Regions from separate parts of the Streptomyces sp. NPDC048751 genome, predicted to be linked through region 2. Evidence: riboswitches for the same ligand, from Rfam matches in the RefSeq annotation. Region 2 holds a riboswitch; each other region holds the start of a gene.
The links. Region 2 has a riboswitch for thiamine pyrophosphate ahead of thiC (phosphomethylpyrimidine synthase ThiC). Riboswitches for the same ligand answer to the same signal wherever they lie in the genome.

Region 1 (10,399 bases), on a different contig from region 2:
GCCGCTGCCCGCGGTCTACCGCGACCTGTTCGTCAAGACGGGCAAGGAACCGCTGGAGGCGTGCGTCGAACTGACCCAGGTCGACCCGTCCTCCCACCACGTCTTCGCCGACGGCACGCAGGTGTCCCTGGCGAACGCCTCCCGCGCGGGAGCCGTGTCCGCCCTGGACGAGGCACTCGGGGCGGGCACCGGCCGGCGCTGGGGCGACTTCCTGGTGCGGGCGCGCGAGACCTGGGACCGCACGCGCCGGCCGCTCCTGGAGGAGCCGCTGTGGCCGAACTGGTCGGTGCTGGCCGAGCGCGAGCCCTACCCGTCGGTCCCGCACAAGAAGCTGCTGCGCACTCGCCGCGCAGGCACCCTCGCCGAGATCGGCGCCTGGGAACTGCGCGACCCCCGGCTCACCGCCCTGCTCGAGAGCCACGCGCTGGCGTACGGCCTTGACCCCCGCCTCGCCCCGGCGAGCGCGGCCGTGCTGCCGTACATGGAGCACGCCTTCGGTGTCTGGTACGTCCGCGGAGGCCTCCGGGAGCTGGCACGTGCGGTGTACGAGCGGTGCGTGGCCCGCAAGGTGGAGTTCGTGTTCGGCGCCGAGGTCACACGGGTCCTGGAGAAGGACGGCCGGGCGGCGGGCGTGGAGTTCGCCGACGGGAGCGTGACCGAGGCGGACTTCGTGGTCGCCGGCGTGGCCCCCGGCGCGCTGAGGACGGAGCCGGCCGCACCGCGTGACGGCGACGTTCCGCCGCAGCGCGGGCTGCCGAGTCGTCTGACGGTGCTGCTGGCGCTGCGCGGCGGGCGACCGGAGGGGGTGGCCCACCGGACGGTGGTGCACGCGGAGGACCGGGAAGGCGAGCTGGAGAGCCTGTTCGGCACCCGTCCGGGACTGCCCGCGCACCCGACGGTCACGATCCTGCGGCCCGACGACGCCGGGGCGGCCCCGGACCCCCACCACGAGGCGATCACCCTCACCGCGCCGGTACCCGCCGAGCGGTCGGGGCAGGGCTACGACGATCAGGTCGAGCGCGTGATCGCCACCGCCGAGCGCGCGATACCCGACCTCCGCGCCCGCATCCTCTGGCACGAGGTCCGCACCCCGGCCGACATCGCGGAGACGACCGGAGCGGAGGGCGGCGCGGTCCCGGCGCCCGCGCTGGCCGCGGCCGACGGCCGCCTGCTGCACCCGTCCAACAGCACCGGCCTGGCGGGCCTGTTCACCGTGGGCGGCTGGTCGCACCCCGGCGGGGGTCTCCCCCATGCGGGCATGTCGGGCGCGCTGGTGTCCGGGCTGATCGTGGAGGGGCCGGACTTCCGGGGCTCTCAGTGAGGCCCCGGCAGAGCCCGGCGTGAGGCACCGCCGAAGCAGGCCCGGCGGCTGTGAGCGTCGGCGGCTTCAGAACCGATACTGCTCGCCGAGCCCGTTCCCCTGCTGCTGCCCGTCGCCCTGGTAGTACTGCTGCTCCGGCGGGAGTTCACCGCCGAGCGGGTCGTCGGTGTTGCGCTGCTGCGGGACCCAGACTCCGCCGGGCGGGGTCTCGCCGTAACCGCCGGTTGCGTACTGCTCCTGCTCCTGACCGTAGCCCTGCTGGCCGTACTGCTGCTGGCCGTAGCCGGTGTCGTAGGAGCCGCCGTACGACTGGCCGCCGATGTACGGGTCGGAGTAGGCCGCGTACTGCTGCTGGCCGTTCGAGTCGTAGCCGTACTGCTGGCCGTAGCCGGAGTAGCCGTCGTAGGAGTAGGCCTGGTCGGCCGTGGCGTACTGGTCCTGGGGCTGGCTCGCGGTCGCGAACGACGAGTCCGTGCCGTAGCCGGCGGAGTCGCTGTATATGCCGTACGCATTGGTGTCGTCCGGCATCGGCTGCGGCTCGTAGACGGTGGTGGTCTCGGCGGCCGCGGCGGGGCGGGCGGGCGTGAACACGTCGTCGCGGTCGTAGTCGTCGTCGTAGGCCTTGCCCGGGCCGTACGATCCGCTGTCGGCGCCGTAGGAACCGTCGCCGTCGGAGCCGTAGCCGGCGTCCGCGGCCTCCAGGCCGGAGACCTGGAGGGTCGGTTCCTTGCGCTCCGCCTTGCCGCGACGGCGCTTGGTGCCCTCGGCGCCGGGACGGCTGACGGCCCAGCCGGCCGCGAAGCCGCGGCGGAACGACAGCGTGACGTAGGTCTGGCCGACCGCGAAGGCGGCCGCGCCCAGCCCGATGACGACGACCGACGGGATCAGCACACCGAGCACGACGCCGACGAAGCCGACGAAGGCGAGCAGCCGCCAGCGAAGCCGTGCCTTGTACTGCAGCAGCACCTCACCCAGCAGCCACAGTGCGACGATGCCGAACGCGATGTAGAGGACCGTCCAGCCCATGTACGCCCCTCTCAGAGTGGCCGCTACGCAGTGTGTCGTATGTCGTGCGACCAGGTCTAGGCCTGCGGCGGGTGGTGCAGGCCCAGGTTTTCGTGAATTTCCAGCGTCGCCGTGGAGTTGTTGAGCGTGATGAAGTGCAGTCCGGGCACTCCCTCGGCCAACAGCCGAGCGCAGAACTCCGTGGCGAATTCGATGCCAATGGAGCGTACAGCGGACGGATCGTCTTTTGCTGTGAGGATCCGCTCTTTCAGCGCCGGCGGGAAGGCGGCGTTGGTGAGCGACGGCACCCGCTGCAGCGTCTTCACGCTCGCGATGGGCATGACCTCGGGAATGATCGGGGTGTCGCAGCCGGCCGCCGCCACCCGGTCCCGCAGGCGCAGGTAGTCCTCGGGCTGGAAGAACATCTGAGTGATGGCGTAGTCCGCGCCCGCGCGGCACTTGTCGACGAAGTGGCTGACGTCGGTGTCCCACTCGCTGGAGCGCGGGTGCATCGCGGGGAAGGCCGCGACACCCACGCAGAAGTCACCGGACGTCTTGATCAGTTCGACGAGCTCGGAGGCGTACCTCAGACCCTGCGGGTGGGGCACCCACTCGCCCATGGGGTCGCCCGGCGGGTCGCCGCGCAGCGCCAGCATGTTGCGGATCCCCGCGTCGGCGTACTGGCCGATGATGTTGCGCAGGTCGGCGACGGAGTGGTCGACCGCGGTGAGGTGGGCGATCGGCGTGAGGGTGGTGTCCGAGGCGATGGCCTCGGTCGCCTTGACCGTGCCCGCGCGGGTGGAGCCGCCCGCGCCGTAGGTCACGGAGACGAAGTCGGGCGCCACGGCCTCGACGCGGCGCAGCGCGTTCCACAGGTTCCGCTCGCCCTTCGGGGTCTTGGGGGCGTAGAACTCGAAGGACAACGTCGTCTTTCCGGTCGCGAGCATGTCACGAACGGTGCGCGCGTGGTCCGTCCTGGTGGATGCGGTTCCGAGGGCCATACCGGCAGGTTAGCCAGGGGGCGCCGGTCCCCCAACCGGATGTTGGAAATTTGCCCGGTTTGTCGGCTTGTTGTCCACTCGTTGTCCACCCATCGGACAAACAGCCGGGTGCGAAAACAGCCAGGACGGCCGAAGGCTCACGCCTGCCGGAGCCGCTTGGCGAACTCGCTCGCGGCGGCCCCCGGGTCGTCCGCCTCCGTGAGCGCGCGGACGACGACCACGCGCCGGGCGCCCGCCTCCAGCACCTCGTCGAGGTTGCCCAGGTCGATGCCGCCGATGGCGAACCAGGGGCGGTCGGTGGCCAGGGCGGCCGTGTGGCGGACCAGGTCGAGGCCGGGGGCGGGGCGGCCGGGCTTGGTGGGGGTCGGCCAGCACGGGCCGGTGCAGAAGTAGTCCACGCCCTCCTGGACGGCGGCCGCGGCGGCCTCCGACTCGGCGTGCGTGGAGCGGCCTATCAGCACGTCGGCGCCGAGGACGGCACGGGCGGCGGGCACCGGGAGGTCCCCCTGGCCGAGGTGCAGTACGTCCGCGGTGGCGGCGTGGGCGACGTCCGCGCGGTCGTTGACCGCGAGCAGCTTGCCGTGCCGGGCGCAGGCCTCGGCGAAGACCTCGAGGTGCTCCAGCTCCTCGCCGGCCTCCATGCCCTTGTCGCGCAGCTGCACGATGTCGACACCTCCGGCCAGGACCGCGTCCAGGAACTCCGGCAGGTCGCCCTGGCGCTTCCGGGCGTCCGTGCACAGGTAGAGACGGGCGTCGGCGAGCCGGGCGCGGGCGGTGTCGGGCATGCGTGTGTCCCCCCGTGGTGTGGCGTACGGGCCCGCGGGCCCGTACGCCGGGTGGTTGTTCGGATCAGCAGGTCAGACGGCGAGCGCCTGGGCGCGGCGCTTCACCTCCGTGCCGCGATTCTCGCTCAGTGCCTGCGCGGGGGTGCCGGGCAGGGTCGGGTCGGGGGTGAAGAGCCACTCCAGCATCTCTTCGTCCGTGAAGCCGTCGTCCCGCAGGAGCGTCAGGGTGCCGGAGAGGCCCTTGACGACCTTGTCCTCGTCGATGAAGGCGGCGGGGACGTGCAGTGCGCGGTTCTCGCCACGGCGTACGGCGATGAGCTGGCCGTCCTTGACCAGCTGCCGCACACGTGTCACCTCGACCCCGAGCTTTTCGGCAATGTCGGGGAGGGTGAGCCAGGCGGGGACGAGAGCATCGATCTTTGCGTCAATCTCGGTCACGTCATCAAGACTGCCATCCCGGACTGACAGTGGGTAGCCAGGCACCGCCCTACGGGGCATGAGCCCCCCTCACCGCTACGCCGTCGCGGCCTTCAGCGGGCGCGCCGGGTCCGTGAGCAGCTCGGGGTTCATCGGCGTGCCCGACTCGATCAGCCGCCTGCCCTGGGCCAGGTCCCTCGGGCGGCCCACCGCCAGCAGGGCGACCAGGCGCGTCTCGCGGAGCCAGCAGACCGTCCAGGCCGGTCCTGAGGGGTCGCCGCGCCACAGGGTGGTGTCGGCGGACGGGTGGTGACCGGCGTACTGGACGAAGCGGCCGAACTGCTCGGACCAGAAGTACGGGACCGGGTCGTAGACCGCCGGGGGCTCGCCGGAGGGGCCGCCGACGATGTTCGCGGCGACCGTGCGCGGGCCCTGGAGGGCGTTGTCCCAGTGGTGGACCAGCAGCCGCTCGCCGTAGCGCGCCGACGGGAAGGATGCGCAGTCGCCGACCGCGTACACGTCCGGCGCGGAGGCGCGCAGGCCGTCGTCGGCCACGACCTCGCGGTGCGCGCCGAGCGCGATGCCGGAGCCGGCCAGCCAGGCCGTGGCGGGCCGGGCGCCGATGCCGACGACGACGGCGCCCGCGGGCAGCCGCGTGCCGTCGGCGAGCACCACCGCGCCGGGTTCGACGCGCTCCACGCGCGCCTGCGTGCGCAGCACCGCCCCGCTGTCGGCGTACCAGGCGGCCATCGGCGCGGCGACCTCGGCGGGCAGCGCGCCCGTGAGCGGCCGGTCCGCGGCCTCGACGACGGTCACCGCGCAGCCGGCCTCCCGGGCGGCCGTGGCGAACTCCGCGCCGATCCAGCCCGCGCCGACCACCACGATGTCGTGCTGCCGCGCGAGGACGGGCCGCAGGCGCTCGGCGTCGTCCAGGGTGCGCAGCAGATGCACACCGGGCACCCCCTCCGTGCCCGGCAGCCGGATGGGCTCGGCTCCGCTCGCGAGGACGAGGACGTCGTACGGCACCGGGCCGGTGGTGGTGTCCAGTTCGTGGTCGCCGGGGCGCACGCCGAGCACCTCGCGCCCCAGGTGCAGCTCGATGCCGAGCGCCTCGAAGTCGACGTCGAAGGCGGAACCCTCGGCCTTGCCGAGCAGGACGGCCTTGGACAGCGGCGGCCGGTCGTACGGCTGGTGGGGCTCCGCGCCGATCAGTGTCACCGTGCCGGTGAAGCCCTGCTCCCGCAGGGCGACCGCGGTCTGCACCCCGGCCATGCCCGCCCCGACGACGACCACGCGCCGTCGCCCCGCCGTGCCCCGCTCCTGCGTCTGCTCGCTCACCTGATCACCTTAGACAACTGACCATGCGTCAGTCAGCTGTCGGCCGACCTACTGTCAGCCGTCGGCTTCCCTGACCTGCTCCACCACGCTCGTGCCCCGGCCGGGCTGCGACTCCCACTCCCAGGTCTCCTCCAGGCGCACCCGGCCGTCGGGCAGCTCCACGACGGTGGACACACAGTGCCCCGCCGACGTGGTCCCGTCCTGTTTCAACTGCACGTACCGGAAGTCCAGCTCGTCCCCCACACGCGTACCCACCAGACGCCCGCGCACGACATCTCCGCCGGTGTACTCGGCCCAGATCTCACCGTCCTTCTCGTGGTACGTGAACCGGGTGCGCGTACCCACCTGACCTGGGGCCTGGTCGGCGACGGGGGCGAGGACGAGACCGTCCAGCGAGCGGGGCATGACGTGAGGCTCCCTACAAGTGCGCTGCTCCGAGGGCTAGGGTGGCCACCGTAAAGCACACGCGGGAGCCCGGCGCACCGGGCTGAGAGGGAGGCTGGCGGCCTCCGACCGTACGAACCTGATCCGGGTCATGCCGGCGAAGGGAGGGGCTGGAAGCCCATGTCGCGTACGTCCGACACCTCAGACGTCCTGGTCGTCGGGGGCGGAATCATCGGTCTTGTCACCGCCTGGCGGGCCGCGCAGCGCGGTCTCGCCACGGCCGTCGTGGACCCCGAGCCGGGCGGCGGTGCCGCGCAGGTGGCGGCCGGGATGCTGGCCGCGGTCACCGAACTGCACTACGGCGAGCAGACACTGCTCGGCCTGAACCTGGAGTCGGCCCGCCGCTACCCCGACTTCGCGGCCGAACTCACCGAGCTCACCGGACACGACCTCGGCTATCGCCGCAACGGCACCCTGGCCGTCGCGCTGGACGCCGACGACCGCGCCCACCTGCGCGAACTGCACGCCCTGCAACGGCAGTCGGGGCTCGAGTCGGATTGGCTGTCCGGGCGGGACTGCCGGCGCCTGGAGCCGATGCTCGCGCCGGGGGTGCGCGGCGGGCTGCGGGTGGACGGTGACCACCAGATCGACCCGCGGCGGCTCGCCGGGGCGCTGGTGGCCGCGTGCGAGCGGGCGGGCGTGGTCTTCCACCGCGGCTGGGCCGAGCGGCTCTCCGTCGTACGGGAGCGGGCGTCCGGCGTCGTCACACGCGCGGGTGTCGCCCTGGGCGCGGAGCAGGTGGTGCTCGCCGGCGGCAGTCTCAGCGGGCGGCTCGCGGGCGTCCCGGACGAGGTCCTGCCGCCGGTACGGCCCGTGAAGGGGCAGGTGCTGCGGCTGACCGTGCCGAAGCGGTACGCGCCGTTCCTGAGCCGGACCGTGCGCGCGATGGTGCGCGGCAGCCAGGTCTACCTGGTGCCGCGCGAGAACGGCGAGCTGGTCGTCGGCGCGACCAGTGAGGAGCTCGGCTGGGACACGACGGTGACCGCGGGCGGGGTGTACGAGCTGCTGCGCGACGCCCACGAACTGGTGCCGGGCATCACCGAGCTGCCGTTGACGGAGACCCGCGCGGGGCTGCGTCCCGGCTCGCCCGACAACGCGCCGCTGCTCGGTCCGACCGGGCTGGCGGGACTGTTGCTGGCCACCGGGCACTACCGCAACGGTGTGCTGCTCACGCCGGTCACCGGCGACGCCCTGGCGCATGCCCTGGTCACCGGTGAACTCCCGGATGAGGCCCGCCCGTTCACCCCGAAGCGTTTCGCTCTCCTGGAGCAGCCCGTATGAACATCTCCGTCAACGGGGAGCCCCGCGAGTTCGCTCCCGGAACGGCTCTCGACACCGTCGTGATGACGCTGACCCCGGCACCTTCCGGGGTCGCCGCCGCCCTGAACGAAACCGTCGTCCCGCGCGCGCGGTGGTCGTCGACGCCCCTCTCCGAGGGCGACCGCGTCGAAGTCCTCACCGCGGTCCAAGGAGGCTGACCCATGGCCGACGACCCCTTTGTCCTCGGTGACACGTCCTTCTCGTCCCGGCTGATCATGGGAACCGGCGGGGCGCCCAGTCTCGACGTGCTGGAGCGGGCGCTGGTCGCCTCCGGCACCGAGCTGACGACGGTCGCGATGCGGCGGGTGAACCCCTCGGTGCACGGTTCGGTTCTCTCGGTCCTCGAGAAGCTCGGGATCCGGGTGCTGCCGAACACGGCGGGGTGCTTCACCGCCGGGGAGGCCGTGCTGACCGCCCGCCTCGCGCGCGAGGCGCTCGGCACCGACCTGGTCAAGCTGGAGGTCATCGCCGACGAGCGGACGTTGCTGCCCGACCCGATCGAGCTGCTGGACGCGGCGGAGACACTGGTCGACGACGGGTTCACGGTGCTGCCGTACACGAACGACGATCCGGTGCTGGCGCGGAAGCTCGAGGACGTGGGCTGCGCGGCGATCATGCCGCTCGGCTCGCCGATCGGTTCCGGGCTCGGGATCCGCAACCCGCACAACTTCCAGTTGATCGTGGAGCACGCGCGGGTGCCGGTGATCCTGGACGCGGGCGCCGGTACCGCGTCGGACGCGGCGTTGGCGATGGAGCTGGGCTGTGCGGGCGTGATGCTGGCGTCGGCGGTGACCCGGGCACAGGAGCCGGAGCTGATGGCATCGGCGATGAAACACGCCGTGGAGGCGGGGAGGCTGGCCCGGTTGGCGGGCCGGATCCCTCGCCGGCACTTCGCGGAGGCGTCGTCCCCGACGGAGGGGCTGGCGGCGCTGGACCCCGAGCGTCCTGCTTTCTAGGCCGTCTGGTTCGCCAGTGTGACGTGTGAAGCGTCACAGGTCGGCTGCAGTCATGGCGCGAAACGGGTGGAGCCGTAGGGGTGTCAGTTGTGGCTCGTACACTCGCCTGCGTGGATACGACCCTTCAGGACCCTCTCGTCGGGCAGGTGCTCGACGGCCGTTATCGCGTCGACGCGCGGATCGCGGTCGGTGGGATGGCCACGGTCTACCGGGCCCTGGACACCCGCCTCGACCGCGTCCTGGCGTTGAAGGTGATGCACCCGACCCTCGCGGCCGACGGTACGTTCGTCGAGCGGTTCATCCGGGAGGCGAAGTCGGTGGCCCGGCTCGCCCACCCCAACGTCGTGCAGGTCTTCGACCAGGGCACCGACGGGTCGTACGTCTATCTCGCCATGGAGTACGTCGCCGGCTGCACCCTGCGCGACGTGCTGCGCGAGCGCGGGGCGCTGCAGCCGCGGGCCGCGTTGGACATCCTGGAGCCGGTGCTGGCCGCGCTCGGCGCCGCGCACCGCGCCGGGTTCGTGCACCGGGACATGAAGCCGGAGAACGTGCTGATCGGGGACGACGGCCGGGTCAAGGTCGCCGACTTCGGTCTCGTACGGTCCGTGGACACGGTCACCAGCACCACCGGCGCCGTCCTCGGCACCGTCTCGTACCTCGCGCCCGAGCAGATCGAGAACCAGGGCGCCGCCGACCCCCGCGTCGACGTGTACGCGTGCGGTGTCGTCTTCTACGAGATGCTGACCGGCGAGAAGCCGCACGACGCGGACTCCGCCGCCGTGGTGCTCTACAAGCACCTCCACGAGGACGTCCCGCCGCCGTCGGCGACGGTGCCGGGCCTGCCGTACGAGCTGGACGAGCTGGTCGCCTCCGCGACCGCCCGCAATCCGGACATGCGCCCGTACGACGCCGTGGCGCTCCTCGCGCAGACCCGTCAGGCGCGAGAGGCGCTGAGCGCGGACCAGCTGGACGCGCTGCCGCCGCATGCACTCGCCGCGGGCCACGACAACGCGGACGACCGTACGAGCGTGATCCCGCGCTCGCTGACGGTGCCGCGGCTGCTGCCGGTCAACGAGCACGCCGAGCCCGAGGTGCACCGCACCAGCCGGCTGGAGACCCCGCCGCCGCCTCCACCGGCACCCCGGCGAGGGCTGCCGCGGCGCGGTGTCGTTTCGATCGTCGCCGCCCTGCTGCTGGTCCTCGGCGTCGGCGCGGGCGTCTGGTACATCAACTCCGGGCAGTTCACCAAGGTCCCGGCGCTGCTGACGAAGACCGAGGCGCAGGCGGAGGACCGGCTGGAGGAGGCCGGGCTGAACGTCGGCAAGGTCACCCACTCCTACAGCGACACCGTCAAGCGCGGCACGATCATCAGCACCGACCCGGCGCCCGGCACCCGCATCCGTGACAACGACTCCGTGGCGCTCACCGTCTCCGACGGCCCGGAGACGGTGAACGTGCCCGACGTGAAGGGCGCCCGTCTGGCCAAGGCGAAGGCCTTGCTGAAGTCGGACGGGCTGGAGCCCGGCATGGTCACGGAGGCGTTCAGCGAGGACGTCGACAAGGGCCTCGTGATCCGCACGAACCCCGCCTCCGGCACCGAGCGGCGAGCGGGCTCGGCGATCGCGATCGTCGTCAGCAAGGGCGCGCCCGTCGACGTCCCGGACGTCACCGGTGAGGACGTGGCGGACGCCAGGGCGGAGCTGGAGGAGGCCGGCCTGAAGGTGAAGATCTCGTCCGAGACGGTCACGTCGGACGAGTTCGACAAGGGCCAGGTCGCCGCGCAGTCCCCGGACGTCGACACCCGGGTCGCCG
Region 2 (10,399 bases):
ACATCAGTGAGGACCTGCGGGTCATGGTGGTGTTCTCTCCACCTGAGGCCTGACCCCGCGTCTCGGGGTTCCCTAGGGGATCGGTCAGGGGAGGACAAGGGGTGCCGGGCCCCCGCCGGCCCCCCTCGCGGACCTAGCATCGATCGCAGGACATCGGAACATCCGGCACCGCACGTGCCGGGCACCACAGAGATGAGGACGAGGGCGATGCGAGAGATCTTCACGGGACTGCCGTGGTGGGTGAAGTGGATCGCGGTGCCGGTCATCGCCCTGGTCGTGTTCGGCGGGCTGATAGCCAGCGTCGTCGGTTTCGTGATCGGCCTGCTCTTCAAGGTGCTGGTCTTCGTGGCCCTGGTCGGCGGACTGATCTACGTGGTGCGGAAGTTCACGTCGAGCTCGTCGTCACGCAGCGACTGGTGAGACGTACGGGCAACCGGTGACCGGTCACGGGAATCACCGGTTCCCCCGGGCGAGGGAAGTTTCCCGGACAGCCCGTCTGCACGCGGTGGCGGACGGTTAGAGTCCGGAACTCGACGCGGGTACGACCCCGCGGGCGGCGTACACCCCCCACCCGTGCTCTTGGTACGGGCTGCCCCCTCGCGCTTCGGGAGTGACCCTTGGCCACGGTAGACACCGCACTCTCACAACTCCACCCACCCCAGGGGCAACCGCGCCCCTCCGCACCCCCGGTGCAGCGCCGGGCCGCCACGGCACCCGGTGAGCCGACGCATTCGGCGACCACTCTGATCGGATCCGTCCAGCGGGCGATGCGGCTCCTGGAGTCCGTCGCTGGGCACCAGCACGGTGCTCCCGCCAAACAACTGGCGCGTGAGACCGGCCTCGCGCTCCCCACGGCCTACCACCTGCTGCGCACCCTCGTCCACGAGGGCTATCTGCGCCGCGAGAAGGGGCTGTTCTTCCTCGGCGAGGCTGCCGAGCGGTTGAGCAGCAGCGGGGCGGCGCAGAAACGTCGCAGCACGGTCAACGACGCGCTCGCGCGGTGGCGCGATTCGCTCGGTGTGCCTGTGTACTACGCGGTCTACCGCGAGGGCGAGATCGAGGTCATGTGCGTCTCCGACACCGTTGCCAATCCCGCGGTGGAGGAGTGGGCCGACTTCCGTGAGACCGGTCACGCGCATGCCGTCGGGCAGTGCCTCCTCTCCCAACTCGACGAGGACGCCCGCCGCGACCACCTCGACCGCTACCCGGTGACCTCCCTCACGCCCTACACGGTGCGTGACGGACACGCCCTGTTGCGCCGGTTGGAGCGCACACGACGGATGGAACCGGTGGTCGAGCGACAGGAGTACGCCCTGGGGACGGTGTGTGCCGCGATCCCGATCACACTGGGCAACACCGCGGCCACGGTGGCCATCTCCCTGCCCTCCCACCAGGCCGACCGGCTGTTCCCCGTGGTGCACCGTCTCCAGGACGAGATGGGGCAGCTCCTGGGGTCGCTCGCGCTCTCTATCAGTATCTGAAAACTCACTCCTTGTGATCTCCTGTGTACGTTCAGCAAGATGCCACCAAGTGTCAGGGGTTCATTCCCGGCCAGGTGACGGCATATGACAGGACAGGCGATGCGCGAGTCCGTACAGGCAGAGGTCATGATGAGCTTTCTCGTCTCCGAGGAGCTCTCATTCCGTATCCCGGTGGAACTGCGGTACGAGGCCTGCGATCCCTATGCCGTACGGCTGACCTTCCATCTGCCCGGTGATGCCCCGGTGACCTGGGCCTTCGGTCGCGAGCTGCTGATCGACGGGGTGGGGCGGCCGTGCGGTGAGGGCGATGTGCGGGTCTCGCCGGTGGAACAGGACTCGCTGGGCGAGGTCCTGATCCGGCTTCAGGTCGGCTGTGACCACGCGCTGTTCCGCTCGTCCACGGCGCCGCTCGTGGCTTTCCTGGACCGCACCGACAAGCTGGTGCCGCTGGGCCAGGAGGGCGCGCTCGGCGACTTCGACGCCCACCTCGACGAGGCTCTGGACCGCATCCTGGCGGAGGAGCAGAGCGCCGGCTGAAGGCCTGCGGCAGCGGCGGAGGCGGAACGCTTCAGCTGTGGGCGGGGGATGCGCAGGAACGCTTCTTCTTTCGCACCTGGCGCGTGGCGGCTGTGGCGGCTTCTTTCGGTGGACGCCCAGTGTGGTGCTTTCGGAGGAAGCGTGTTGCAGCGCCGGGTGGCGCCCGGCCCAGTGCTCGCCCGCCTCAGCGCTTGCGCCGCCGGCCGCGGGTGCCGCGTACCGGGATCGGCCCCGTGTCCGCGGTGGCCGGTACCGCCGACGCCAGTGCTGTCTCGCCCTGACGGTCGGCCGAGACGACCAGGGCCGCCAGGGCCGTGGTGACCGGCACCGACGCGACCAGCCCGATCGAGCCCACCAGCGTGCGCACGATCTCCTCCGCGACCAGCTCGCTGTTGGCGACCGTACCGACGCCGCTCTGCGCGATCGAGAAGAGCAGCAACAGGGGCAGCGCCGCGCCCGCGTAGGCGAGGACCAGCGTGTTGACGACCGAGGCGATGTGGTCGCGGCCGATGCGGATACCGGCGCGGTACAGCCCCCGCCAGCCCATCGCCGGATTGGCCTCGTGCAGCTCCCACACCGCGGACGTCTGGGTGACCGTCACGTCGTCGAGGACACCGAGCGAGCCGATGATCACGCCGGCCAGCAGCAGACCACTCATGTCGATCTCGGGGTACAGCCCGTGGATCAGACCGGTGCTGTCGTCGGTGTTCCCGGTGAGCGCGGCCCAGTCGATGAACACCGAACCGAGGATGCCGATCAGCAGCAGCGAGATCAGAGTGCCCAGGACGGCCACGGACGTACGGGCCGACAGCCCGTGGCACAGGTAGAGGGCGACCAGCATGATGGCGCTCGACCCCACCACGGCCACGACCAGCGGGTTCGAACCCTGCAGGATCGCTGGCAGGATGAAGAAGTTCAGCACCATGAAGCTGATGGCCAGCGCGACCAGCGCCATGACACCGCGCAGCCGTCCCACGACGACGACGGCGAGGGCGAAGATACCGGCGAGCACCGTCATCGGGAGGCGGCGGTTGACGTCGGTGACCGAGTACTGCAGGTCCTTCGGTGCCGAGGGCTCGTAGGCGACCACTACCTCCTGGCCCTCGTGCAACTGCCGTGACTGGTCCGGCTGGACGATCTCCGTGAACGTACGGCCCGTGTCGTCGCCGGTGTCGACACGGATCGTCGCCTTCTTGCAGGTGCCGTTCGCCTGCTGCTGGGCGGAGGCCCCCTCGGCTGTGGGGGCGCCGCCGGTCGGGGCGCCCCCCGAGGCGTTCACCGACTTGCAGCTCACGCTCTCGACCTCGGTGACCGTGGCTTGCTGGGTCTGCCGGTCGAAACCGACGCCGGTGCGCTCGTGCGCGGGGGCACCGCCGGGCCACAGTACGGCCAGCCCGACCACGACCGCCGCGGCGAACGGGATGAGGATCGCCGCGATGACCTTGCGCAGATGCTTGGAGACAGGTGCGGCGGGACCGTGGCTGTGACTGTGCGAGTGGCCATGACCGTTGCCGCCACCCTCGTGCCCGTGCCCGGGGTCGTGGCCGTCTCCACCACCGACGCCCGGCCCGCGGCCACCTTCGGAGCCGGGACCATGCCGATGCGCGTCACCGCCACCGGGACCGAGCCCTTGGCCGCCGCCGGGACCGAACCCCTGCCCGCCCCCAGGTCCATGTCCCGGGCCGCGGTCTCCCGGACCATGTTCGTGCCCGCCGGCGAAGTCGTAGTCCTGACCGATGCCGGGGCCGGACCCGCGGGCGTGTTCGTCACCGAACGCGGCTCGCTGATCGTGGCCGCCGCCGTAACCAGGCGCGTCCCCACGGCCGTTGCCGTTTCCGCTGCCAGGTCGGCGGGGCGGCTCGTTCGGCGGGAACGGGTACTGCTGTCTCGTGGTCACCGCCCGATCATCGCAAGAACGACCGAGGCCCACTGTTCACCGCGCCACAAAGGACGCTAGCGTGGAGGCACCTTTGCACACGCGGGAGCTCGGAGCACCGGGCTGAGAGGGCGCTGACCTCCGTCTTCGCGATGTTTCACGTGGAACAGCGTGATGTTTCCCATGAAACGCCGACCGACGGAAACCGCTGCGTCGACCGCCGAACCTGTTACCGGGTAATGCCGGCGTAGGGAGTAGGTCTCATGACCAACAAGGACGCGCGCACGCCTGCCTCCATGCAGTCCCCCAGCAGCGAGGAGGCCGGGAAGTCCATCGGCTGGCACAAGGCGTATGTCGAGGGCTCACGCCCCGATCTGCGGGTGCCGGTCCGTCAGGTGCACCTCACCAACGGGCAGACAGTCACGCTCTACGACACCTCGGGCCCGTACACCGATCCGCTGGCCGACACCGACGTCCGTAGGGGCCTGCCGCCACTGCGGGAGAACTGGATCATCTCCCGTGGCGACACGGCGGAGTACGCGGGCCGTCCCGTCCGTCCCGAGGACGACGGGGTCAAGCACACCTCCCCGCGTGGCGGACTGCGCAACCTCGACGCGGTGTTCCCGGGTCGGCCCCGACAGCCGCGCCGCAGCCGTGACGGCAAGGCAGTCACGCAGCTCGCCTACGCGCGCCGAGGCGAGGTCACGCCCGAGATGGAGTACGTGGCCATCAGGGAGAACGTTTCGCCCGAGGTGGTGCGCGAGGAGATCGCGGCGGGTCGCGCGGTGCTGCCGGCCAATGTGAACCACCCGGAGATCGAGCCGATGATCATCGGCAAGCGGTTCCTGGTGAAGGTCAACGCAAACATCGGCAACTCCGCGGTGACCTCCTCCATCGAGGAGGAGGTCGAGAAGATGACCTGGGCGACCCGTTGGGGCGCCGACACCGTCATGGACCTGTCCACCGGCCGCAACATCCACACCACCCGCGAGTGGGTGCTGCGCAACTCCCCCGTCCCCATCGGCACGGTCCCGCTCTACCAGGCCCTCGAGAAGGTCGACGGCAAGGCCGAGGAGCTGACCTGGGAGATCTACAAGGACACGGTCATCGAACAGGCGGAGCAGGGCGTGGACTACATGACGGTCCATGCGGGTGTCCGGCTGCCGTACGTCCCGCTCACCGCCAACCGCAAGACCGGCATCGTCTCTCGCGGTGGCTCGATCATGGCGGCCTGGTGCCTCGCGCACCACAGGGAGTCGTTCCTGTACGAGCACTTCGAGGAACTCTGCGAGATCCTCGCCGCCTATGACGTCACCTACTCGCTGGGCGACGGTCTGCGGCCGGGCTCGATCGCGGACGCCAACGACGAGGCGCAGTTCGCGGAGTTGCGCACACTCGGGGAACTCAACACGATCGCCAAGCGTTTCAACGTACAGACCATGATCGAGGGCCCGGGCCACGTCCCGATGCACAAGATCAAGGAGAACATCGACCTTCAGCAGGAGATCTGCGATGAAGCTCCGTTCTATACGCTCGGCCCGCTGACGACAGACGTCGCGCCCGCGTACGACCACATCACCTCCGGCATCGGTGCCGCGATGATCGCCTGGTGGGGCACAGCCATGCTCTGCTACGTCACGCCCAAGGAGCACTTGGGCCTGCCCAACCGTGACGACGTCAAGACCGGCGTCATCACCTACAAGATCGCCGCCCATGCGGCCGACCTCGCCAAGGGGCACCCCGGTGCGCAGGAGTGGGACGACGCGCTGTCCGACGCCCGCTTCGAGTTCCGGTGGGAGGACCAGTTCAACCTGGCCCTCGATCCGGACACGGCACGGGAGTTCCACGACGAGACACTGCCGGCCGAGCCCGCCAAGACGGCTCATTTCTGCTCGATGTGCGGGCCGAAGTTCTGCTCGATGAAGATCTCCCAGGACATCCGCCGCGAACACGGCGGTACCCGGACGGAGGTCGAGGAGGGCATGGCTCAGAAGTCGAAGGAGTTCGCGGCCGCGGGCAACCGCGTGTACCTGCCGCTGGCCGACTGACCCGCGTCCACCGACCGGTGTGACCCCGGTGTGGCTTGCGCTCCCCTGGGCGGGGGCGCAAGCCTGGGGTTACTCGGGCTGGTGCTCGGGGCCCCCGAAGTCCGGGCTGGTGTAGTCCGGGCTGGAGAAGCTCGGGCGGGGGCCGCGGTCTCCGTCGTCGGCGGGGCTGGTGAAGCCGGGACGGCCGTAACCGAGGTGCGGGATGCGGCCGGTCGGGGCCGGCGGGGCCGCGGGGTGCAGTGCGGCCGTGGTGTCGGGAGCGGCGGCGAGGGCGTCTCGCAGGAACGGCAGGATGCCGCGCTCCAGGAGTGCCTCGTGCCAGGCTTCCCTGGCCCGCGTCACCTCTTCTTCCAGTTCGCCGTACGGACCGGCCGTCGGCGAGGGGCGGTTGCGCAGTGCGGTGAGCAGCAGCCCGACGGTGGCGACGAGGATCGCGGCCGCGGTCATGGCGCCGAACACCCATCCGGCGGTCAACAGGGTCTGGGCGAACGCCGGCTCAGGATCGAGCATCTTCAGGATGTAACCCACCAGCAGGAAGATCGCCGCGGCGGTTCCGGCGAGGACGGGCGCCAGGACCGCGACGACGGCGACGGCGCCCGCGCCTGCGGTCTCGGCGACCTCACCCATGGTGGCGGCGAGCCCCATCGTGCTCGCGTCCGGCTCGGAGGAACCGGAGTCGCGGGCCGACGACGGGGTGGACGGCGCCGGACGGCGCAGTTCCTCGCGGACCTTCACATAGTGCTGGTACTCGGTCGCCGCGGCCGCCGTGATGAACGTGGTGGCGTTGAGCGCCATGGTGCGCAGCTGTTCGGGATTGAGCCGCTGTCCCACAGCGGCCAGTTCCGGGCGGTGTGGTGCGGAGCGCAGCGCCTCGTCGAGGATCCGCTCGTACTCCTGGCGGTCCTCGCTGTGCAGGTGCTGCGGAACGCTGTTCATGTGCATCCCCCGATGCTCCGTAGGGCTTGGGGCTCGCATGCCAACGAGCCGTCGGGCAGAAACGGAGGGGAGCCTGCTACGGATAAGGCGATGGTAGAGCGGTGACGGCACACGTTGACAGGGGGTTTGCCGAAATTGGCCCCTGGCCTGCGCCGTCGCCCGTCGTTCCGACGCCCGGGGACGCCTGCCCGGTGAAGGTTCAGTTATCCAGGGGAAGTTGCTGGACCAGCAGCTTTCCGGCCATGGTCACCCCGCCGTCCATCGCGATGGCCAGCCCGTCGGCGTAGACGTGCGGTCCCTCGACCACCGGACCGGCCGGGTCCTCGCCCTCCTCGGAGCCGACCTCGCCGAGCAGGTACGGAATGGGGCTGTGGCCGTGAACGATGCGGGTGCCGCCGTACATGTCGAGCAGGGAGCGCACGGCGTCGGCACCGCCCTCGTCGCGGAAGGAGAACCGCTTGGTGAACTTGCGGAACAGGTCCCACACCTCGTCCGCGTCGTTGCGGGTGAGCGTCTCGCGGATGGTGTCGTTGACCGCCTCGATCGAGTCGCCGTAGTCGAGGTAGGCGGTCGTGTCGGAGTGCACGAGCAGGTGGCCGTCGACCTCCTCGACGGCGTCGAGGCGGGCCATCCACTGCAGGTGGTGGTCCTGGAGACGGTCCATGTCGGACTTCTGGCCGCCGTTGAGCAGCCAGGCCGCCTGGAAGGTGGCGGTGCCCGCGCCGGAGTTGACGGGAGTGTCGCCGAACCGCTTGGCGCCGAGCAGCAGCAGCTCGTGGTTGCCCATGAGGGCCTTGCAGTAGCCGCCTGCCGCGGCGGCTTCGGCGGACAGCCGCATCACCAGGTCGATGACGCCGATGCCGTCGGGGCCGCGGTCGGTGAAGTCGCCGAGGAACCACAACCGGGCGGTGCCCGCGCTCCACTGGCCTGCGGCGTCGACCAGGCCCTTCTCCTGGAGGGCGGCCAAGAGCTCGTCCAGGTAGCCGTGCACGTCACCGACGACGTACAGGGGGCCCTGGCCGGTGGCGGTGGCCTGCGGGGCCGTGGCCGCCGCCGGGTCAACCGTCACCTGGAGCGTGTCACCCCGGTTGATGACCGGCAGATCGCGCTGTGTGGGGGTGTAACCCTCCGGGTGCTCCAACGGCTCCTCGACCGGGCGCACCGCTTCCTCCGGTTGCGCACTGTGGTCGTACGGACCGGTCTCGTGGACGTAAGCGGGCACCCGGAAGTCGCGCAACGTCGCCGTGCGCTCCACCTCGGGTCCCTGACCGGCCCCCTGAGTCATCAGACCCCTCCACCATCGCGCCGCATCTGCACCGCATCGGACTGCCTGGTCGCAGCGGCCCGCGGTGTCGTGGGCCCATCATAGGAATGCGGATCGCGCCGTGTGATGACCCAGGGGTGGTGAATCGGAGCGGGGCTCCCGTTCATCGCGGCTTTCGCCCCGATTGGGCCGGGCTTCGTCCACCCCGGGCACAGCATGCCCATGTTGTGGCCCACACCCTCGCGCTACTCCTCCTCGGGTGCCCGGGGCGGGCTGACCGTCGTCCGCGGCGGACGACGCTGGGACGAGGTACGCACGATCAGCTCGGTCGGTATCACCTGCTCGACCGGTTGGTCCGACTCGACCCCTTCGATCGCGTCGATGAGGAGCTGGACCACCGCCGTGCCGATGCGGCGCGGCTTGAGGGAGAGCGTGGTGATGGGCGGCTCGGTGTTGGCGTACACGGTGGACTCGCTGCAGCAGACCAGCAGCAGGTCGTCGGGGACGCGCAGACCGTAGCGGCGGGCGGCGGCGAGCAGGTCGGTGCCGTTGGGGTCGAACAGTCCGTAGACGGCGTCAGGGCGGTCGGGCCGGGCGAGCAGCCGGTCGGCGGCGACGGCGCCCGCGCACGGATCGTGTGCCGGGTAGGCCTCGTACACGGGATCCTGGCCCACACGCTCGCACCAGCGCAGGTAGGCGGTCGTCGACAGGTGGGTGTACGTGTCCGTCGTCGTCCCCGTCAGCAGGCCGATGCGGCGGGCTCCGGCGTCGGCCAGGTGGTCGAGGATGCCCAGGACGGCGGCCTCGTGGTCGTTGTCGACCCACGCCGTGACCGGGAGCGCGCCGGCCGGGCGGCCGTCGGAGACGACCGGTAACCCCTGGCGGACCAGTTCGCTGACGACCGGGTCATGGTCGGAGGGGTCGATGACGACCGTGCCGTCGAGGGCGACGTTCGACCACACGTCGTGGCGGGAGGTCGCCGGCAGGATGACCAGCGCGTAGCCCCGGGCGAGCGCGGCCGAGGTCGCGGCGCGGGCCATCTCGGCGAAGTACGCGAACTCGGTGAAGGTGAAAGGTTCATCCCCGTACGTCGTCACGGTCAGGCCGATGAGGCCCGACTTGCCGGTACGGAGGGTTCTGGCGGCCGCCGACGGGCGATAGCCCAGCCGGTCGGCGACCTCACGGACATGGCGTCGGGTGGCGTCGGGGAGCCGGCCCTTGCCGTTGAGGGCGTCGGAGACGGTCGTGATGGAGACCCCGGCGGCGGCGGCCACGTCCCTGATGCCCGCCCGGCCCGGCCGGCTGCCTCGGCGTGAGGTTTCCGCGCGGCTCACCTGGTGCTTCCCTGCTGCTGTCATGGCGAGCCGATAGTAGGGCTCATGCGGTGGGGTAGGGCGGACGCATATGCACGCGTTGACAGGCACGTTTCTGCATGGCTGAGGGGCCTCAATTGCCTTGGAAATGAAGGAAGTTGAACGTCTTAGGCGCAGTACGTGACGTGGTGGCACGCATGAGCCTGCCAACTCTCCGATGTTTCGAAGAGGTCTCAACTCACCTTGACGGGGGATGCGCGCCACGGAGTGAGCCACCGGCGCATAGATATATGTATGACGCGCCCCCTGATTGGTACGCCTTCGTACGGTGATGCCCCGGATGCCGAGGGGAGCGCGGTGATTGTCGTTCACCAGTACGCAGCGGCGCCCAATCCTCATAGGGTGAGCAGTATTGGAAGCCGGTGGTCATGAGGAGGACTGCGGTGAGCGAGACGAGCCCCAAGTTGCGCGCCGAGCTGGACGGGATCCCCACCTACAAGCCGGGCAAGCGCGCCGCGGCCGGCGGCCCGGTCGCCTACAAGCTGTCCTCCAACGAGAATCCCTACCCGCCGTTGCCCGGCGTCATGGAGACCGTGACGGCGGCGGCCTGCAACTTCAACCGCTACCCCGACATGGCGTGCACGGGCCTCATGAACGAGCTGTCCGAACGCTTCGCCGTCCCGCTCTCCCACCTGGCCACCGGCACCGGCTCGGTCGGCGTGGCCCAGCAGCTGATCCAGGCCACCTCCGGTCCCGGCGACGAGGTGATCTACGCCTGGCGGTCCTTCGAGGCGTACCCGATCATCACGCAGATCAGCGGCGCGACGTCGGTGCAGGTGCCGCTGACACCGGGTGATGTGCACGACCTGGACGCGATGGCGGCCGCGATCACCGACCGGACCCGGCTGATCTTCGTCTGCAACCCCAACAACCCCACGGGCACG
Region 3 (10,399 bases), on a different contig from region 2:
ACCGGTGTCCCCGGTGGGGCCGCCAGGTCCACGCCCCGGTGGCCGCGGGCGTACACCGTCGCCGGGGGTTCCCAGCCGCGCAGGATCACGGGGCGCGTTCCCACCGGCCAGGCGCGGCCGATGGCCGGTACCGATGGTGTGGGCGCGGGGGCGGGTGGTGGCGGCGGGTCGTCCGCCCAGGCCGTGGGGGCCAGAAACGCGAAGGTCAGGCCCAGCAGCAACGCCCAGGCCGCTCGCGGGTGTCGGTTCGCTCGCATGGTGAGGAGCCTTGCGCAGGCCCGCCGATCATGGCCGGATCTGTGGACAACTCGCCGGTTGTGGAGAGCGGCGTCACCCGGTACCTCCCGGGTCCCGTACACTTCTTCTGGCGATCCGGGTCACCGGGTCGACTTCGCACGCCCCGATATGAGACGGCCGGCAACGGCCCGTACATATCAAGCGCCCCTCGGTCCTTCGTGGCACGGCGCGTCGTGGGCGTCAGGCGCGGGAGCCGTCCGGCATCCGCGGCACAACCGAGAAAATCAAGGAGATACGGCCATGGCCGTCGTCACGATGCGGGAGCTGCTGGAGAGCGGCGTCCACTTCGGTCACCAGACCCGTCGCTGGAACCCGAAGATGAAGCGCTTCATCTTCACCGAGCGCAACGGCATCTACATCATCGACCTGCTCCAGTCGCTGTCGTACATCGACCGCGCCTACGAGTTCGTCAAGGAGACCGTCGCCCACGGCGGCACGGTCATGTTCGTCGGCACGAAGAAGCAGGCGCAGGAGGCCATCGCCGAGCAGGCCACCCGCGTCGGCATGCCCTACGTCAACCAGCGCTGGCTGGGCGGCATGCTCACCAACTTCTCGACCGTCTACAAGCGTCTGCAGCGCCTCAAGGAGCTCGAGCAGATCGACTTCGAGGACGTCGCCGCGTCCGGTCTGACCAAGAAGGAGCTTCTCGTGCTCTCGCGCGAGAAGGCCAAGCTGGAGAAGACCCTCGGCGGTATCCGCGAGATGTCCAAGGTTCCCAGCGCCGTCTGGATCGTGGACACCAAGAAGGAGCACATCGCGGTCGGTGAGGCCCGGAAGCTCAACATCCCGGTCGTCGCGATCCTCGACACCAACTGCGACCCCGACGAGGTCGACTACAAGATCCCGGGCAACGACGACGCCATCCGCTCCGTCACCCTGCTCACCCGTGTGATCGCCGACGCGGTCGCCGAGGGTCTCATCTCCCGCTCCCGCGTCGCCACCGGCGACAAGGGCGAGAAGGCCGCGGGCGAGCCGCTCGCCGAGTGGGAGCGCGACCTGCTCGAGGGTGAGAAGAAGGCCGACGAGGCTCCCGCCGCTGAGGCCGCCGAGGGCGAGAAGCCGGCCGAGGCCGCTGCCGAGGAGGCCCCCGCTGCTGAGGCCCCCGCCACGGAGGCCCCCGCCACGGAGGCCCCGGCCGCTGAGGCCGAGCAGGCCTGACCCGTCAGCGTCCGTGGTGACGGCGGGAGCGGTACTGCACGCACCAGCGCCCCCGGCGCGGTGAAAACCGCTCCCGCCGTTCACCCGTAGGTCAGCGGAGAGTCGGCGGCCCCCGCTATTCCATGGGAGCTGCAGACCCCGTAGATCTTCGATCTTCCAGACTTCGAGAAAGATTCACAGACTCATGGCGAACTACACCGCCGCCGACGTCAAGAAGCTCCGTGAGCTCACGGGCGCCGGCATGATGGACTGCAAGAAGGCGCTGGACGAGGCCGAGGGCAGCGTCGAGAAGGCCGTCGAGGCGCTTCGCATCAAGGGCCAGAAGGGCGTCGCCAAGCGCGAGGGCCGCTCCGCCGAGAACGGCGCCGTGGTCTCGGTCATCGCCGACGACAACTCCTCCGGTGTCATCGTCGAGCTGAAGTGCGAGACGGACTTCGTCGCCAAGGGTGACAAGTTCCAGGCCGTGGCCAACACCATCGCCGAGCACGTCGCCAAGACCTCCCCGGCCGACCTCGAGGCCCTGCTCGCCTCCGAGATCGAGCCCGGCAAGACCGTCCAGGCGTTCGTGGACGAGGCCAACGCCAACCTCGGCGAGAAGATCGTCCTGGACCGCTTCGCGCAGTTCACCGACGGCTTCGTGCTCGCGTACATGCACCGCACGATGCCCGACCTGCCCCCGCAGATCGGTGTGCTCGTCGAGCTGGACAAGCCGAACGCCGAGGTCGCCAAGGGCGTCGCCCAGCACATCGCCGCCTTCGCGCCGAAGTACCTCTCCAAGGACGAGGTGCCGGCCGAGGTCGTCGAGTCCGAGCGTCGTATCGCCGAGGAGACCACCCGCGCCGAGGGCAAGCCCGAGGCCGCGATCGCCAAGATCGTCGAGGGTCGCCTGAACGGCTTCTTCAAGGACGCCACGCTCCTCGGTCAGCCCTACGCGCTCGACAACAAGAAGTCGGTCCAGAAGGTCCTGGACGAGGCCGGTGTCACCCTGAAGCGCTTCTCGCGCATCAAGGTCGGCATCTGAGTCCGTACGGCGATCGAAGCGCGACCCCGATAGGGTCGACAGCAGTCGTCCCTGTCACTCGCGCAGGCGGCCACGCACGCGTGCGCGACGGACGACAGCAGATCTGACGAGGAGGCCATTGCCGAGCATGGGTTGCGAACGACACCCCACCGGCAATGGCCTTCTTCGTATGTGCAACAGGTGAAAGAGGCGGGATCCCCATGACCACCAAGGCCCAGAAGAGCGACGACGGCAAAGTACGCGGCCGGTTTCTGCTGAAGCTGTCCGGAGAGGCGTTCGCCGGTGGCGGGGGCCTGGGTGTGGACCCCGACGTGGTGCACAAGATCGCTCGTGAGATCGCCGCCGTCGTCCGGGACGGCGCCGAGATCGCCGTCGTCATCGGCGGCGGCAACTTCTTCCGCGGCGCCGAACTCCAGCAGCGCGGCATGGACCGCGCCCGCTCGGACTACATGGGCATGCTCGGCACCGTGATGAACTGCCTGGCCCTCCAGGACTTCCTGGAGAAGGAGGGCATCGACAGCCGGGTCCAGACCGCCATCACCATGGGCCAGGTCGCCGAGCCGTACATCCCGCTGCGCGCGGTGCGCCACCTGGAGAAGGGGCGCGTGGTCATCTTCGGCGCCGGCATGGGCATGCCGTACTTCTCCACCGACACCACCGCCGCCCAGCGTGCCCTGGAGATCGACGCCGAGGCGCTGCTGATGGGCAAGAACGGCGTGGACGGGGTCTACGACTCCGACCCGAAGACCAACCCGGACGCCGTCAAGTTCGACTCCCTCGGCTACGGCGAGGTCATCACGCGGGACCTCAAGGTCGCCGACGCCACCGCCGTCACGCTGTGCCGCGACAACAAGCTGCCCATCCTCGTCTTCGAGCTTCTGGCGGAGGGCAATATCGCGCGCGCCGTCAAGGGTGAGAAGATCGGCACGCTTGTGGGTGACCAAGGCAGCCGGGACTGACCATGGACCCCGACCAGGGGTGGACAATGTCCTGCCGGTCGGGAACCGTGCAGAAAGAAGACGCGACGCAGCCGGCCGCCGCCACCGCCAAGGAACCGCAGCCGGGCCTACTCAAGACACGCAGGAGCAAGTGGTGATCGAAGAGACCCTCCTCGAGGCCGAGGAGAAGATGGAGAAGGCCGTCGTGGTCGCCAAGGAGGACTTCGCCGCGATCCGCACCGGCCGTGCGCACCCGGCGATGTTCAACAAGATCGTGGCCGACTACTACGGCGCGCCGACGCCGATCAACCAGCTGGCTTCGTTCTCCGTGCCGGAGCCGCGCATGGCGGTCGTGACCCCGTTCGACAAGAGCGCGCTGCGCAACATCGAGCAGGCGATCCGCGACTCCGACCTGGGCGTCAACCCGAGCAACGACGGCAACATCATCCGTGTGGTGTTCCCCGAGCTCACCGAGGAACGCCGCCGCGAGTACATCAAGGTCGCCAAGGGCAAGGGCGAGGACGCCAAGGTGTCCATCCGCTCGGTCCGCCGCAAGGCCAAGGACGCCATCGACAAGCTGATCAAGGACGGCGAGGTCGGCGAGGACGAGGGCCGTCGTGCGGAGAAGGAGCTCGACGACACCACGGCGAAGTACGTCGCCCAGGTGGACGAGCTCCTCAAGCACAAGGAGTCGGAGCTGCTCGAGGTCTGATGAACGACTCCTCCTGGGGCGCTCCGCCACAAGCCGGGTCACACACCGGGTACTGGGGACCGTCCGACCAGGGGCCTGTCCAGGGGGCTGCCCCGGCGGGTCCCGCGTACGATGCGCCTGAGGCGCAGCACACTCGCCCCATGCCCATCGTGCCCGACGTGCCCGCATACGGCGGAAACCAGGATGACGACCGGGGGGCCGCTCGGCTGAGCGGCCCCTTGTTCCGCAACGAGACGCCGCAGGCCCGGCCCAACGGGTCGTACGACACGCCGCAGGCACAGCCCTATGGGGCGGTGCCGCAGAATCCGGAGCCCATGCCCGACGCCCCTCAGCCGGCGCCCGCACCGCAGAAGAAGAGTGCGGGCCGCGACCTGAGCGCGGCCATAGGGGTCGGGGTCGGGCTCGGCGCGGTCATCGTGGCGTCCCTGTTCGTCGTCAAGGCCGTGTTCGTCGGCGTGATCGCGGTCGCCGTCGTCGTGGGTCTGTGGGAGCTGACGAAGCGGCTCGAGGAACGCAAGGGCATCAAGGCGCCCGTGGTGCCGCTCGCGGTCGGTGGCGCGGCCATGGTCGTCGCCGGGTACGCGCGGGGCGCCGAGGGCGCGTGGATCGCCATGGCGCTCACCTCGCTGGCCGTCCTCGTATGGCGTATGACGCAACCGCCCGAGGGCTACCTCAAGGACGTCACGGCGGGTGTCTTCGCGGCGTTCTACGTCCCGTTCCTGGCCACGTTCGTCGCGATGATGCTGACGGCCGACGACGGCCCCTGGCGCGTCCTGACGTTCCTGCTCCTCACGGTCGTCAGCGACACCGGCGCGTACGCCGTCGGCTGGCGCTTCGGCAAGCACAAGCTCGCTCCCCGCATCAGCCCCGGCAAGACCCGTGAGGGCCTGCTCGGCGCGGTCACCTTCGCCATGGTCGCCGGGGCGCTCTGCGCGCAGTTCCTGATCGACGACGGCACCTGGTGGCAGGGCCTGGTCCTGGGCCTGGCCGTCGCGGCCAGCGCCACGCTGGGCGACCTCGGCGAGTCCATGATCAAGCGTGACCTCGGCATCAAGGACATGGGCACCTTGCTGCCGGGCCACGGCGGCATCATGGACCGGTTGGACTCGCTGCTTCCCACGGCTCCGGTGGTGTGGTTGCTGCTCGTCGTTTTTGTGGGGTCCGGGTGAGGAAGGGCCACGGAGCCACGCCGCGGTAGCGGCACATGGGTACAGCATGGACCGGTTGGACTCTCTGCTTCCTACGGCTCCCGTGGTGTGGTTGCTGCTCGTGCTCTTCGTGGGGTCCGGGTGACCGGTCGGCACGTCAGTGCGCCGTGAGTGAGCCCCCGTCCGATACGGACGGGGGCTCGGTCGTTCCGGGTGGGATGGAGCCCGGCGCCGTGAAGTGGGACGATTCCGGTAGAAGCCCATGACAGGGAAGAGACTCCCTGAAAGGAGGCGGACGCGATGTCCGACTTCCGAGAAGTGGTCGACATCGACCGCACCCCCGACGACGTGTGGGCCTACATCATCGACCCCGAGCACCTGCCGGAGTGGCAGGAGAGCGCCGTCGCCGTGGAGCAGCTCGACGAGGGGCCGGTCCACGTCGGCTCCCGCCTGCGCATCACCCGGCACGTCGGGCGCCGCGACATGCCGTTCCTCATGGAGTACACCGAGTGCGACCCGCCGCACGCCTGGGGCCTGCGCGCGGTGGAAGGCCCCGTCCGGCCGCGCGTCCACGGCGAGATCACCCCGCTCGACGACGGCCGTCGCTCCCGCGTGACGATGGAGATCGACTTCGAGAGCCACGGGGTGGGCAAGATTCTCGTCCCCCTGGTCGTACGCCCACAGGTCCGCAAGGAACTCCCGTACGACGAACAACTCCTCAAGCAGCACCTGGAGCAGACCACCGCGTGAACCGCCTCAAGAGCCCTTCGCCGGAACCAGCGCGTTGTAGAGCTCGGTCACCTTCGCCTCGAAGGGCGGCGCGTTGAACTCCTCGGCGACCGGCATCACCTTCTCCTGGATGAAACGGTCGTGCTGTTCCGCCGACTCCCAGATGTCGACGACCTGCCAGCCTCCTCCCTTCGCGGGAGCCGCGTAGTGGGCGATCAGCCCACTGGGCAGGTCGTCGGGGTCGGGGAAGATCCGCTCCAGAGTCGCCTGGTAGAGCTCCTCGGTCCAGTCGGGGCCGTAGTGATATCCCAGAACGGGCATGCCGGGGCCGTCCCTTCCGCGTGATCGCAGTGATCGCAGTCCTTCCCCCACGACGCTAGGCCCGCGCCCCGGACCGTGCGACCGGCGCTACTCCGTCCGACGCCCGGCACGACGGCCGCGGGGGCACACCGGACGGCCGCATGGCACACCCAGTGGATCTGCGACACTGGTACAGCCATGCCTAAGCCCGGAGAACTCACATTCGTCGCCCCCCGCGGAGCCAAGAAGCCGCCGCGGCATCTCGCTGATCTCACGCCTGCCGAGCGCAAGGAGGCGGTGGTCGAGGTCGGGGAGAAGCCGTTTCGTGCCAAGCAGCTCGCTCAGCACTACTTCGCGCGGTACGCGCACGACCCGGAGCAGTGGACCGACATCCCGGCCGCCGCGCGGCCCAAGCTGCAGGAGGCGCTGCTTCCCGAGCTGATGACGGTCGTACGGCATCTGGCGACGGACCAGGGGACCACGCGCAAGACGCTGTGGCGGCTGTTCGACGGGACGCTCGTGGAGTCCGTGCTGATGCGGTACCCGGACCGGGTGACGATGTGCATCAGCTCGCAGGCGGGGTGCGGGATGAACTGCCCGTTCTGCGCGACCGGGCAGGCGGGTCTGGACCGGAATCTGTCCACCGCCGAGATCGTGCACCAGATCGTGGACGGGATGCGGGCGCTCAGGGACGGCGAGGTTCCCGGTGGGCCCGCCCGGCTCTCCAACATCGTCTTCATGGGCATGGGCGAGCCCCTCGCCAACTACAAGCGGGTCGTGCAGTCCATCCGGGCCCTCACCGACCCGGCGCCGGACGGGCTCGGGCTGTCCCAGCGCGGGATCACCGTGTCGACCGTCGGGCTCGTCCCGGCGATCCACCGGTTCGCCGACGAGGGCTTCAAGTGCCGCCTCGCCATCTCGCTGCACGCCCCCGACGACGAGCTGCGCGACACCCTCGTCCCCGTCAACACGCGGTGGAAGGTGCGCGAGGTCCTCGACGCGGGCTTCGACTACGTCGAGAAGTCGGGGCGCCGGCTGTCCATCGAGTACGCGCTGATCCGGGACATCAACGACCAGGCCTGGCGCGGTGACCGGCTCGGCCGGCTGCTCAAGGGCAAGCCCGTGCACGTCAACCTCATCCCGCTGAACCCGACCCCGGGCTCGAAGTGGACCGCGTCGCGGCCCGAGGACGAGAAGGCGTTCGTGGAGGCCATCGCGGCGCACGGCGTGCCGGTGACGATCCGGGACACCCGTGGGCAGGAGATCGACGGGGCCTGTGGCCAGCTCGCGGCCACCGAGCGGTAACCTGGCTGGGTTCCATCGGTCCCACCACATCTTCATATTCCGACAGGGGAGCGCCACAGCGCTGAGAGTGCGGCAAGCGGGCCGCAGACCCTCTGAACCTCGCCCAGGTCATTCTGGGTAGGAAGTTCGGTCACCCACTCAAGCTGTTGCGCCCCGCCCGGGGATTCCGGGCGGGGCCGCGTCTCTTCCTGGCCAACCCCAGGAGGAAAACCAGTGCACACCAAGACGTTCGTGGCCGCTGCCGTCGGCCTCGGTCTCGTCACGCTGTCCGCGTGCGGGTCGTCGTCCGACGGCGGGGGCTCGACGGACTCCAAGACCGTCACCCTCGTCAGCCACAACTCGTGGGCCGTCTCCAAGAGTGTCCTCGCCGACTTCGAGAAGCAGTCCGGCTACAAGGTCAAGGTCCTCGAGGACGGCGACGCCGGCCAGGCCGTCAACAAGGCGATCCTGACCAAGGACAACCCGCAGGGCGACGTCTTCTTCGGCGTCGACAACACCCTGCTGTCCCGGGCGCTCGACAACGGGCTGTTCCAGTCGTACGAGGCGAAGGGGCTCGACCAGATCGACCAGCAGTACCAGCTCGACAAGGACAAGCACCGGGTCACCCCGGTCGACTACGGCGACATCTGCGTCAACTACGACAAGAAGTACTTCGCCGACCACAAGCTGGCCCCGCCGGCCTCCTTCGACGACCTGGCCAAGCCCGCGTACAAGAACCTCCTCGTCACCGAGAACGCCTCGACCTCCTCGCCCGGCCTCGGCTTCCTGCTCGCGACCGCCGCGAAGTACGGCGACGACCAGTGGCAGGGCTACTGGAAGAAGCTCAAGGCCAACGGTGTGAAGGTCGTCGACGGCTGGGAGCAGGCCTACAACGAGGAGTTCTCCGGGTCCGCCGGCGGCAAGAAGGCCAAGGCCGACCGGCCGCTCGTCGTCTCCTACGCCTCCTCGCCGCCCGCCGAGGTGATCTACGCCGACCCCAAGCCGACGACCGCGCCCACCGGCGTGGCGACCGGCACGTGCTTCCGGCAGATCGAGTTCGCGGGGCTCCTGAACAACGCGAAGAACACCAAGGGCGGCAAGGCCTTCATCGACTTCCTTCTCTCGAAGGAGTTCCAGGAGGACATGCCGCTGAACATGTTCGTCTACCCGGTGCTCGCCGGGGCGAAGGTGCCCGCCGAGTTCACGAAGTACGGGCCCGCCGCCAAGGATCCCGAGACGATGGACCCGGCGAAGATCGCCGACAACCGTGACCAGTGGGTCAAGTCGTGGACCTCGCTCGTACTCAAGTGAGGGGCAAGGCCCGCGGGGGCGCGGCGCGGCTCGGGCTGATGGTCCTGCCCGTCGCGTTCTTCGGGCTGTTCTTCGCCTACCCGGTCGCCGCGATCGTCGCCCGAGGGCTCGACACCGACGGCGGCTGGCGGTTCGGGCGGCTTCTGGACGTACTCGGGCAGTCGGACATCCGGCACGTCCTGTGGTTCACCACCTGGCAGGCCCTCGCCTCCACCGCGCTCACCCTGCTGATCGCCCTGCCGGGTGCCTATGTCTTCGCCCGCTTCGACTTCCCCGGCAAACAGGTGCTGCGGGCCGTCGTCACCGTCCCCTTCGTGTTGCCGACGGTCGTCGTCGGTACGGCGTTCCTGGCCCTGGTCGGACGCGGCGGACTGCTCGACGAGCTGTGGGGCGTACGGCTCGACACCACCGTGTGGGCGATCCTGCTCGCGCATGTCTTCTTCAACTACGCGGTCGTCGTACGGACGGTCGGCGGGCTCTGGGCGCAGCTCGACCCACGGCAGGAGGACGCGGCGCGGATGCTGGGCGCGTCGCCCCTGAGGGCCTGGCGAAACGTCACTCTGCCGGCGCTCGTGCCCGCCGTGGCCGCCGCCGCGCTGATGGTCTTCCTGTTCACCTTCACCTCCTTCGGTGTGGTGCAGATCCTCGGCGGCCCCACTTTCTCCACGCTGGAGGTGGAGATCTACCGGCAGACCTCCGAGATCTTCGACCTGTCCACCGCCGCCGTCCTCACGCTCGTGCAGTTCGTGGCGGTGGGCGCGGTCCTCGCCGTGCACGCCTGGACGGTACGGCGGCGGGAGACCGCGCTGCGGCTGGTGGACGCGTCGGTGACGGCGCGGCGGCCGCGCGGGGCCGGGCAGTGGGCGCTGCTGGCCGGTGTGCTGCTCACGGTCGTCGTCCTGCTGGTGCTGCCGCTCGCCGTGCTGGTCCAGCGGTCGCTGGGCGCGCCGGACTTCGGCTACTACCGGGCGCTGACGTCGGCGGACGGGGGCGTGTTCCTCGTCCCGCCGATCGACGCGATCGGCAACTCGCTGCAGTACGCCGTCACCGCCACCGCCATCGCGGTCGTGATCGGCGGACTCGCCGCCGCCGCGCTGACCCGGCGGGACGCGGGCCGGTTCGTACGCGGCTTCGACGCGCTGCTGATGCTGCCGCTCGGCGTCTCGGCGGTGACCGTCGGCTTCGGGTTCCTGATCGCTCTCGACGAGCCCCCGCTGGACCTGCGTGCCTCCTGGATCCTGGTGCCGCTCGCGCAGGCGCTGGTGGGGGTGCCGTTCGTCGTACGGACCATGCTGCCGGTGCTGCGGGCGGTCGACGTACGGCTGCGGGAGGCGGCCGCCGTGCTCGGGGCGTCGCCGTGGAAGGTGTGGCGGGAGGTCGACCTGCCGATGGTGCGGCGGGCGCTGCTCGTCGCCGCCGGGTTCGCCTTCGCGGTGTCGCTGGGGGAGTTCGGGGCGACGGTGTTCATCGCGCGGCCCGACAACCCGACGCTGCCGGTCGC

Region 1: linked by a shared signal. The riboswitch ahead of thiO (glycine oxidase ThiO) and the one ahead of thiC (phosphomethylpyrimidine synthase ThiC) in region 2 are both predicted to bind thiamine pyrophosphate.
Region 3: linked by a shared signal. The riboswitch ahead of ACGFNV_RS29700 (thiamine ABC transporter substrate binding subunit) and the one ahead of thiC (phosphomethylpyrimidine synthase ThiC) in region 2 are both predicted to bind thiamine pyrophosphate.

The regions. Positions count from the first base shown of each region.
Region 1 is NZ_JBICUX010000006.1:407,146-417,544, forward strand. Features, by position in the region: gene ACGFNV_RS21625 (phytoene desaturase family protein) at 1-1,321, shown strand, start outside; gene ACGFNV_RS21630 (hypothetical protein) at 1,388-2,347, opposite strand; gene metF (methylenetetrahydrofolate reductase [NAD(P)H]) at 2,404-3,327, opposite strand; gene thiE (thiamine phosphate synthase) at 3,465-4,112, opposite strand; gene ACGFNV_RS21645 (Rv2175c family DNA-binding protein) at 4,185-4,550, opposite strand; gene ACGFNV_RS21650 (NAD(P)/FAD-dependent oxidoreductase) at 4,626-5,867, opposite strand; gene ACGFNV_RS21655 (hypothetical protein) at 5,922-6,272, opposite strand; TPP riboswitch at 6,324-6,434, shown strand; gene thiO (glycine oxidase ThiO) at 6,432-7,592, shown strand; gene thiS (sulfur carrier protein ThiS) at 7,589-7,789, shown strand; gene ACGFNV_RS21670 (thiazole synthase) at 7,793-8,587, shown strand; gene pknB (Stk1 family PASTA domain-containing Ser/Thr kinase) at 8,698-10,399, shown strand, end outside.
Region 2 is NZ_JBICUX010000012.1:157,963-168,361, forward strand. Features, by position in the region: gene ACGFNV_RS33130 (cupin domain-containing protein) at 1-53, shown strand, start outside; gene ACGFNV_RS33135 (DUF5326 family protein) at 208-420, shown strand; gene ACGFNV_RS33140 (IclR family transcriptional regulator) at 618-1,481, shown strand; gene ACGFNV_RS33145 (SsgA family sporulation/cell division regulator) at 1,581-2,018, shown strand; gene ACGFNV_RS33150 (YibE/F family protein) at 2,203-3,915, opposite strand; TPP riboswitch at 3,987-4,165, shown strand; gene thiC (phosphomethylpyrimidine synthase ThiC) at 4,158-5,942, shown strand; gene ACGFNV_RS33160 (hypothetical protein) at 6,012-6,884, opposite strand; gene ACGFNV_RS33165 (metallophosphoesterase) at 7,078-8,163, opposite strand; gene ACGFNV_RS33170 (LacI family DNA-binding transcriptional regulator) at 8,388-9,500, opposite strand; gene hisC (histidinol-phosphate transaminase) at 9,899-10,399, shown strand, end outside.
Region 3 is NZ_JBICUX010000010.1:24,688-35,086, reverse strand. Features, by position in the region: gene ACGFNV_RS29745 (M23 family metallopeptidase) at 1-257, opposite strand, end outside; gene rpsB (30S ribosomal protein S2) at 538-1,455, shown strand; gene tsf (translation elongation factor Ts) at 1,640-2,476, shown strand; gene pyrH (UMP kinase) at 2,677-3,435, shown strand; gene frr (ribosome recycling factor) at 3,569-4,126, shown strand; gene ACGFNV_RS29720 (phosphatidate cytidylyltransferase) at 4,267-5,295, shown strand; gene ACGFNV_RS29715 (SRPBCC family protein) at 5,575-6,024, shown strand; gene ACGFNV_RS29710 (hypothetical protein) at 6,031-6,324, opposite strand; gene rlmN (23S rRNA (adenine(2503)-C(2))-methyltransferase RlmN) at 6,502-7,608, shown strand; TPP riboswitch at 7,643-7,750, shown strand; gene ACGFNV_RS29700 (thiamine ABC transporter substrate binding subunit) at 7,822-8,898, shown strand; gene ACGFNV_RS29695 (ABC transporter permease) at 8,937-10,399, shown strand, end outside.